Regions from separate parts of the Pseudomonas sp. FP2309 genome, predicted to be linked through region 1. Evidence: riboswitches for the same ligand, from Rfam matches in the RefSeq annotation. Region 1 holds a riboswitch; the other holds the start of a gene.

Region 1 (4,118 bases):
CAACACGTCCAGCGGCAGGCGACCGCTGCTGGCTTCGATGACTTTTACTGCCGGCGGCAGCTCTTCGGCGACTTCCAGGCGCACACGGGCCAGGTCTTCGGGGCCGATCAGGTCGGCCTTGTTGAGGATCACCAGGTCGGCACTGGCCAGTTGGTCGGCGAACAGCTCGTGCAGCGGCGATTCATGATCCAGGTTCGGGTCCAGTTTGCGCTGGGCGTCGACTTGATCAGGGAACGCGGCGAAGGTGCCGGCGGCCACGGCCGGGCTGTCGACCACGGTGATCACCGCATCAACCGTGCAGGCGCTGCGGATTTCCGGCCACTGGAAGGCTTGCACCAGGGGTTTTGGCAGCGCCAGGCCCGAAGTTTCGATAAGAATATGGTCGAGGTCGCCGCGACGGGCGACCAGCTCACGCATCACCGGGAAGAACTCTTCCTGCACGGTGCAGCACAGGCAGCCGTTGGCCAACTCGTAGACGCGGCCATTGGCTTCTTCTTCGGTGCAACCGATGGAGCACTGCTTGAGGATGTCGCCGTCGATACCCAACTCGCCGAATTCGTTGACGATCACGGCGATGCGACGGCCCTGGGCATTGTCGAGCATGTGGCGCAGCAACGTGGTTTTGCCCGAACCGAGAAAGCCGGTGACGATGGTGACGGGAAGTTTGGCCAGTGTTTTCATCGGATGCCCTTTGGGGCGGGCATACGGGACGATAGGCCCTGCGGCGCGGCGCAGAAGCGGATTTCGTCACCGGATCACCCCGCCCGGTTGAAGTAGAAAATCGGTTACGAGGCAGGTCTCCTGGCTTCGGGCTTGCGGGTCACATGACCGGCGCCGACTGCGCCTTCCCGCCGGTTCAGGCAGTGGCGTGGCAGTCGGAAAACCCTTCACAGTTGCGGGGGCAGCCGCGGCTTGAACCGCGTTCCCTTCTTAGCTTCGGCCTGGGCCGAAGAACCTCGAAGGTGCAAGGCTACAGGGGCTCGGCCCATTTGACTACCGCCGTTCTGCATGCTTTCCTACACGCCTTGTTTCGGGTGCCCTTCACAGGGTGAAACGGGAAACCGGTGCGTCATACACCTATGACCAGTCCGGTGCTGCCCCCGCAACGGTAAGCGAGCGAAGCGTCAAATCCACTGTGCATCAGCATGGGAAGGAGACGCTTGATCAGGCCCCACTCCTTCTCAGGAGCGCCCCTCGCAAGCCCGGAGACCGGCCCGAAAAATTCAGATAACAAACCCGCGGTGGGCGGGCGCTGTTCAGAACCCTGCGTGCCTGGCTCGCGGGGTTTTCATGCGCTCGTTTCACCCTGACACCTGATAGGGACGCGCCATGTCGATCATCAGCAGCACCTCGCACACCGCCAGCCAGACCACCACGCTCAGTCAACGCCTGACCGCCGCCATCGGCGCGTCGATCCTCGGCGCGTGCCTGGTGTATTTCGCCGGTTTCTCGCATATCGAGGCGGTGCACAACGCCGCCCACGATACCCGCCACAGCGCCGCGTTCCCGTGCCATTGAGAGCTGACGACATGATCAAGCGTATTGCGCAAACCGCAGGGTTCAGCGGCCTGCTGGCCGCCCTGCTGCTGACCCTGCTGCAAAGCTTCTGGGTCGCCCCGCTGATTCTGCAGGCGGAAACCTTTGAACACGCCCCGGCAGCCGCCGAAGTGGCGCATGATCACGGCGCAGGGGCTGCGGCCCACAGCCACGACGCCGAAGCCTGGGAGCCGCAAGACGGCTGGCAGCGCGTGCTGTCCACCACCGGCGGCAATCTGGTGGTAGCGGTGGGTTTCGCGCTGATGCTGGCCGGTCTCTACACCTTGCGCACGCCAACCCGCACCGCTCAAGGCCTGCTGTGGGGCCTGGCCGGGTATGCGACCTTCGTGCTGGCGCCGACCCTGGGCCTGCCGCCTGAACTGCCGGGCACCGCCGCCGCCGACCTGGCACTGCGCCAGAGTTGGTGGATCGGCACAGCCGCCTCGACCGCAGCCGGCATTGCGCTGATCGTGTTCGGCCGCAATTGGCTGCTCAAAGTGCTCGGCGCGGCCATTCTCGCCGTGCCCCATGTGATTGGAGCGCCGCAACCGGAAGTGCATTCGATGCTGGCCCCAGAGGCTCTCGAAGCCCAATTCAAGATCGCGTCGCAGTTGACCAACGTGGTGTTCTGGCTCGCCCTGGGCCTGATCAGTGCCTGGCTGTTCCGCCGCAACCGCAACGACCAATACTCGGCATGACCTATGTGGTCGGCCTGGGTTGCCAGCGGGGTTGTGACGTGCACACCCTGCTGGCACTGTTTGACAGCGCCCTCGCCGAGGGCGGGATCGAGCGCCACTGCATCAGCGCGCTGGCCAGCATCGATCGCAAACAGGATGAGCCAGGGCTGCTGGCATTGGCTCAACGGCTGGGCCTGCCCTTGCACTGCTTCAGCGCCGAGCAATTGGCTGCTTATGAGGGCCGGCTTAGCCACAAGTCTGCCGTCGCGTTCGCCCATACCGGCTGTTACGGGATCGCCGAAAGCGCCGCTCTGGCCTTGGCCGAACAGCGCGGCGGCGCCCCTGCCCGACTGCTGATTACCCGCAAAAAAACCACGCAGGTCACCTTCGCGCTGGCCTGCGCCGATTAGAATCCCCAGAATCGCGCTTTCCGATCATGAGCAACATTCATGCTCGCCCGCTTTTTCACAGGAATTGTCCATGACCGTCTACTTCATCGGTGCCGGCCCCGGCGACCCGGAATTGATCACCGTCAAAGGCCAGCGCCTGATCCGCAGTTGCCCGGTGATCATTTATGCCGGCTCATTGGTGCCCGCCGCCGTCCTGGAGGGGCACCAGGCGCAGCAGGTGGTCAACAGTGCCGAACTGCACCTGGCGCAGATCATCGACCTGATCAAAGCCGCCCATGCCAACGGCCAGGACGTGGCGCGCGTGCATTCCGGCGACCCCAGCCTGTATGGCGCGATCGGCGAGCAGATCCGCCATTTGCGCGAGCTGGGCATCCCGTTCCAGATCATCCCCGGCGTCACCGCAGTGGCCGCCTGCGCGGCGTTGCTTGAGGCCGAACTGACCCTGCCGGACATCGCCCAAAGCGTGATATTGACCCGCTACGCCGACAAAACCAGCATGCCCGCCGGCGAGGACTTCGCCAGCCTGGCCCGTCACGGCACGACCATGGCGATTCATTTGGGGGTCAACCATCTGCAGAAGATCGTCGCCGAGTTGCTGCCGCACTATGGCGCCGATTGCCCGATCGCCGTGGTGCATCGGGCTACCTGGCCGGATCAGGACCTGGCGATGGGGACACTCGCTGATATCGCCGAGAAAGTGGCGGCCAAGGGGTTTCGGCGCACGGCGTTGATTGTGGTGGGTCGGGTGCTGTCAGGTGACGGTTTCAGTGAGTCGTCGCTGTATCGCGCCGGGCACGCGCACCTTTATCGATCTTGATAAACCACGCGATGTTAATCCGATAGCTCGTTGATATTTATACATAAACTATAAAAATCGTTTCGCCATGCGCGCACGCGAAAAAATTAATCCGATTTATCAAGAAAACCATTTAAACCGCTGATTCATAAGCAAAAAAAACGGCGCTCACGGGGCGCCGTTTTTTTGCTCGCAGTGAACGCCTTACTCAGTAGTAGGCGTTTTCTTTCTGCGTATGGTCAGTCACATCGCGCACGCCTTTAAGCTCGGGAATACGCTCGAGCAAGGTACGCTCGATGCCTTCACGCAGGGTCACGTCCGCCTGGCCGCAGCCCTGGCAGCCGCCGCCGAACTTCAAGACCGCAATGCCGTCATCGACCACATCGATCAGGCTGACCTGACCGCCGTGGCTGGCAAGCCCAGGGTTGATCTCGGTTTGCAGGTAGTAGTTGATGCGCTCGTTGACCGGGCTGTCGGCGTTGACGTTCGGCACCTTGGCGTTGGGCGCCTTGATGGTCAACTGGCCACCCATACGGTCGGTGGCGTAGTCGACGACCGCGTCGTCCAGGAACGCTTCGCTGAAGCTGTCGATATACGCGGTGAAGCTTTTGAGCCCCAGGGCGGTGTCTTCAGGCTTCTCTTCACCGGGCTTGCAGTAGGCAATGCAGGTCTCGGCGTATTGGGTGCCGGGCTGGGTGA
Region 2 (4,118 bases), 1.2 Mb from region 1:
GCCCTTGATCAGCGTGCGCGACAGCACATCCGCCGCGATCAGAAACAGCGCGCCACCCAAGGCGCTGGCCGGCAGCAAGCGCGAATGCCCGGTGCCCAGCAGCAGGCGCACGGCGTGGGGGATCACCAGGCCGACAAAACCGATGGAGCCGACAATCGACACCATCACCGCGGTGACCAGCGCGGCGCAGCCCACCAGCACAAATTGCACGCGGCGCACCGGGATGCCCAGGGACGCCGCCGAGTCGCTGCCGAACGTGAACGCATCCAGCGCGCGCCGGTGCCACAGGCACACCGCCAACCCTGCGACCGCCACCGGCACCGCCAGCCACACCGACGGCCAGCGCACACCACTGAGGTTGCCCAGCAGCCAGAACATGATGCCGCGCGCTTGTTCGGAACTGGCGGATTTGGTGATGAGGAACGCGGTAAGTGCATTGAACAACTGCGAGCCGGCGATGCCCGCCAGGATGATCTGCCCGGTGCCGCTCACGGAACCGCTGGCCCGCGCCAGCAGAATCACCAGCGCAAACGCTGCCATGGCGCCAACAAAGGCGCCGGCCGACAGCGAGATCAGCCCGCCGCCTACGCCCATCAACGCCACCAGCACCGCGCCGGTCGAAGCGCCGGCGCTGATGCCCAGCAGGTACGGGTCGGCCAACGGGTTACGCAGCAACGACTGCAAAATCACCCCGCAGGTGGCCAACCCCGCCCCGCAGGCAGCGGCGACCAGCGCGCGGGTCAGGCGATAGTTCCACACCACGCCTTCGTCAATCGGGTCGAGTGCGTAGCCGGCGTTCCACAGTTTATTGGCGAGCACCTGGAGCACCACCTGCGGTTCGATGGCGGTTTCACCGATGGCCACGCCGGCGAGTACGGCGGCCAGCAGCAGGACCAGGGCTATTAGCGTGCGGGTCATTGGGGCAGGTCGTAGCCGTCGATGGCGCCCGCCAGTTGTTCAAGGCCGTCGAACGTGCGGATGCTGGCCTGCAGCGCCAGGGCGTCGAGGATGATGATGCGATTGTGTTTGACCGCGTCCATGTTGCGCGTGACCGGGTCGCTGCGCAGGAAGGCCAGTTTCTTTTCATGATCGTCGGCGGGGTAGCGGCGCCGGTCCATGCGGGCGATCACCAGGAAGGTCGGGTTGGCCCTGGCGATGGTTTCCCAGCCGACGGCGGGCCATTCTTCATCGGACTGCACCACGTTATGCAGGCCGAGGGTCTCGAGCATGAACTCGGGGACACCTTTGTGACCGGCCACGTACGGGTCGCTGGCCATCTCGGCGCTGGAGAACCATACCAATGCACTGGCGTGCTTGAGGCCTTTGCTCTGCACAGTGGCCACCGAGTGGGCCAGGCGCGCCTTAAGCCCGTCGTTCAACTGCTGGCCGCGATCCTGTACGTCGAAAATCTGCGCCAGTTGGCTGATGCTTTTGTAGAGCGTGTCGATGCGAAACGGCTCCAGTCGCGTGCCGTCGGCGCCCACCAGGTTGTCTTTGTTTTCGCAGTCGGAGGGCAGCAGGTAGGTGGGGATCTTCAGCTCGTGGAATTGCTCGCGCGTACCCACCACGCCTTGCGGGCCCACCACCCATTCCAGTTCGGCAGCCACCAATTGCGGGCGCTTGGCGATCACCGCTTCAAAGCTCGGCTCGTTGTTGGCCAGGCGCTCGATGCCATCGTTCTGCGCCTTGAACTGCGGCAGCACGCTGTTGAACCACAGAGAGGTGCCAACCACGGTATTACCCACGCCCAGGGCGTAGAGCATTTCGGTAGCGGCCTGGCCGATGGTCACGCTGCGCGCGGGGGCCTGCCCGAAGGTCAGGGTGCTGCCGCAGTTTTCTACCGTCAGCGGGTAAGCAGTGGGTGCCGCCTGGGCCAGGGCACAGAAAGCCAGGCCAGTGATCAGGGCAATAACGCGTGGCAGCATGGGGCGATCTCCGTTTGAACCGTACGTGGAACTGGGGAGGTACGATTCGGAAATACACCCTCGAGCGTCGTGATAAAGGCAGGCAAGGATGTGCTTCCCGGACACCCCGCCGGTGAGTGATGTTGCTGGGCCGGCAGGTCTCCTGACTGATGCGTCGTCGCCTCGCTCCAGCCTTCCCGGACGGCGTCCAGTGGCGTTGAGGAGCGGGCTCGGCACCTACAGTTGCGGGGGCAGTTTCGATTGGCGCCGCGTGCGGCGTTTCGAATTCCCTATTAGTCCCGTGGGGGAACCGGCGCGGTATGGTAGTCCATCTTGGGCGCTGGGTGGAGGTACAATTTGGGTCCGTCCATAACCAACCCAAGGAAGGCCATGTTAATACGTCTGAGAATAGTGCCACTGTTGTTTTGCATGAGCGCACACGCCGCTGACCCTGCGCTCGCCCGCTACACCGACGCGATCGGCGACAGGGCCCGCGCCATCGCCCAGTTGGATGACGCAACCATTCTTGCCGAGGAAGCCAAACTGGCGCCCGTCGCCAGTGACCTGTTGCGCAAGGTCGCGCCGCTGATCCGCAAGGGCGGCACCGGCACTGCGGTCCAGGAATTTTTACTCGACCAGTACGCACAGCACGGCTGGCTGCCGATGATGTTCGGTTATCGCGGCTACCCGGCAGCGGTGGCGGTGTCGGTGAATAACCAGGTGAGCGCCGCGCCGCCCACCGATGTGCCGTTCCCGGACGCGGCGCTGGTAAAAGTGGAGTTGATCGCGGCATCGGCGCAGGCCCATGTTGCCCAGGTCTGGACGTTCGCCACACCCAATGCCACCCCGGCGCAACGCCAATTGCTGATGACTGCGCGCCGTGCGCTGGCCAACGGAGTCGCCCACGTTCAGGGCGGCCAGCGGCTGGCCAATGTGGGGGCGGCGATACAACAGGAACTGGACGCGGGCCATGCCGTCGCGGTGCGTGAGTTTGCGGGCTATGCCATGGGGCAGGCGCGCATACAAAAGCCGCAAGTGCTCGGTTACAAGGTCGAGGGTGACAGCCCGTTGATGCAACCCGGGCAAGTGCTCAACGTGTATGTGATCGCCAAGGCGGGCACCGTTGGTGTGAGGTATCAGCCACCGGACTTTTGGAGCCTGCTCTCCACGGACGGTGCCGACGGCGTGATGTTGTCGGCGATGGTCGAGGTGACGGCAGATGGGCACCGGCTGCTTAGCCGGATGCTGGATTGATGCGCTGTACCGCCCTGCGAATGCTTGAGCGATGGGGTGACACGCAGTGATGGCTCAATGATATTATTTGCCGCGCCCTTTCGATTCGCCTTTGTTCATGGAGAACTTATGTCTTTTCGCAACGTCCTTGTCCTGACCCGGCTTTGCACCTTGTTACTGCTGGGTGGTTGCGCCCAGTCAGTGTCGTCACCCCCACCTGCTGCGCCAGTGCCGCTTGAACCGTTAGGACAGGTTTTGCCCTCGAACCCTTCAAGGCTGGGCTGGATCGACCAGATCATTGATCAAGACCCCGTCGTCACTTCTGCGCGCAAGCCCGTACTCCAACCGGCTCCGGATAACGACGCGCGCATTGCCAAATTGCGTAAACAAGACGGTGGCGTGCTGCCCGCGGGCTATTGGGCGCTCTACAAGCAGAACCTGGAAGCCATGCAGTACGACTTGAACCACCAGCATGACGCGGCCCGTGCCGAATACGTAAACACCTACCGCGATGAGTTGAGTCGTTTGAACGACGTGACACTGCAAACCATAGCCACCGCGCCCCAGGCACTGGATGCCCACACCCGCAGCCAGTTAAACGCACGCCTGACTGACCGCACCGCGGCCTATATCACAACCAGCAATCAGTCGTTCCGGGCGGCCACGGACGCCCACATTAACCGCATGGCCTTGATGGATCGCCAATACGATGTCTGCGCACGCCACCCGGATTGCTGGGATGCACCAGTCAAGCACTAGCCTCGATACGTCATACACAGGGAGTAAGTCATGAATGCTGATCAATGGATTGTTTTGTTCGAGCGGGCCTTTCGTGAAATGGGCGATAAACTCGAACAGGTGTTGCAACTGAACAGTTGCCGCGAGCACTGGATTCAGGCCGAAATCAGCTTGTATGCCTGGTTCAAGAATGAGATCAGCCTCTGGACCGATTTGCCGATTGGCGAGCGGCGCAAAGCCGAC

The links. A riboswitch is a leader RNA that binds a small molecule or an ion and turns the genes downstream of it on or off. The one in region 1 is predicted to bind cobalamin.
Region 2: it holds a riboswitch for cobalamin, as region 1 does, so the genes downstream of both, PSH59_RS16985 (ABC transporter substrate-binding protein) here and PSH59_RS11550 (CbtB-domain containing protein) in region 1, are expected to answer to the same signal.

What each region holds. Positions count from the first base shown of each region.
Region 1 is NZ_CP117439.1:2,521,474-2,525,591, reverse strand. Features, by position in the region: gene cobW (cobalamin biosynthesis protein CobW) at 1-681, opposite strand, end outside; cobalamin riboswitch at 774-974, opposite strand; cobalamin riboswitch at 1,016-1,233, shown strand; gene PSH59_RS11550 (CbtB-domain containing protein) at 1,330-1,518, shown strand; gene PSH59_RS11545 (CbtA family protein) at 1,530-2,234, shown strand; gene PSH59_RS11540 (cobalamin biosynthesis protein) at 2,231-2,623, shown strand; gene cobM (precorrin-4 C(11)-methyltransferase) at 2,694-3,440, shown strand; gene nfuA (Fe-S biogenesis protein NfuA) at 3,628-4,118, opposite strand, start outside.
Region 2 is NZ_CP117439.1:3,706,180-3,710,297, reverse strand. Features, by position in the region: gene PSH59_RS16990 (iron ABC transporter permease) at 1-918, opposite strand, end outside; gene PSH59_RS16985 (ABC transporter substrate-binding protein) at 915-1,925, opposite strand; cobalamin riboswitch at 2,040-2,234, opposite strand; gene PSH59_RS16980 (M24 family metallopeptidase) at 2,334-3,158, shown strand; gene PSH59_RS16975 (hypothetical protein) at 3,393-3,896, shown strand; gene PSH59_RS16970 (hypothetical protein) at 3,927-4,118, shown strand, end outside.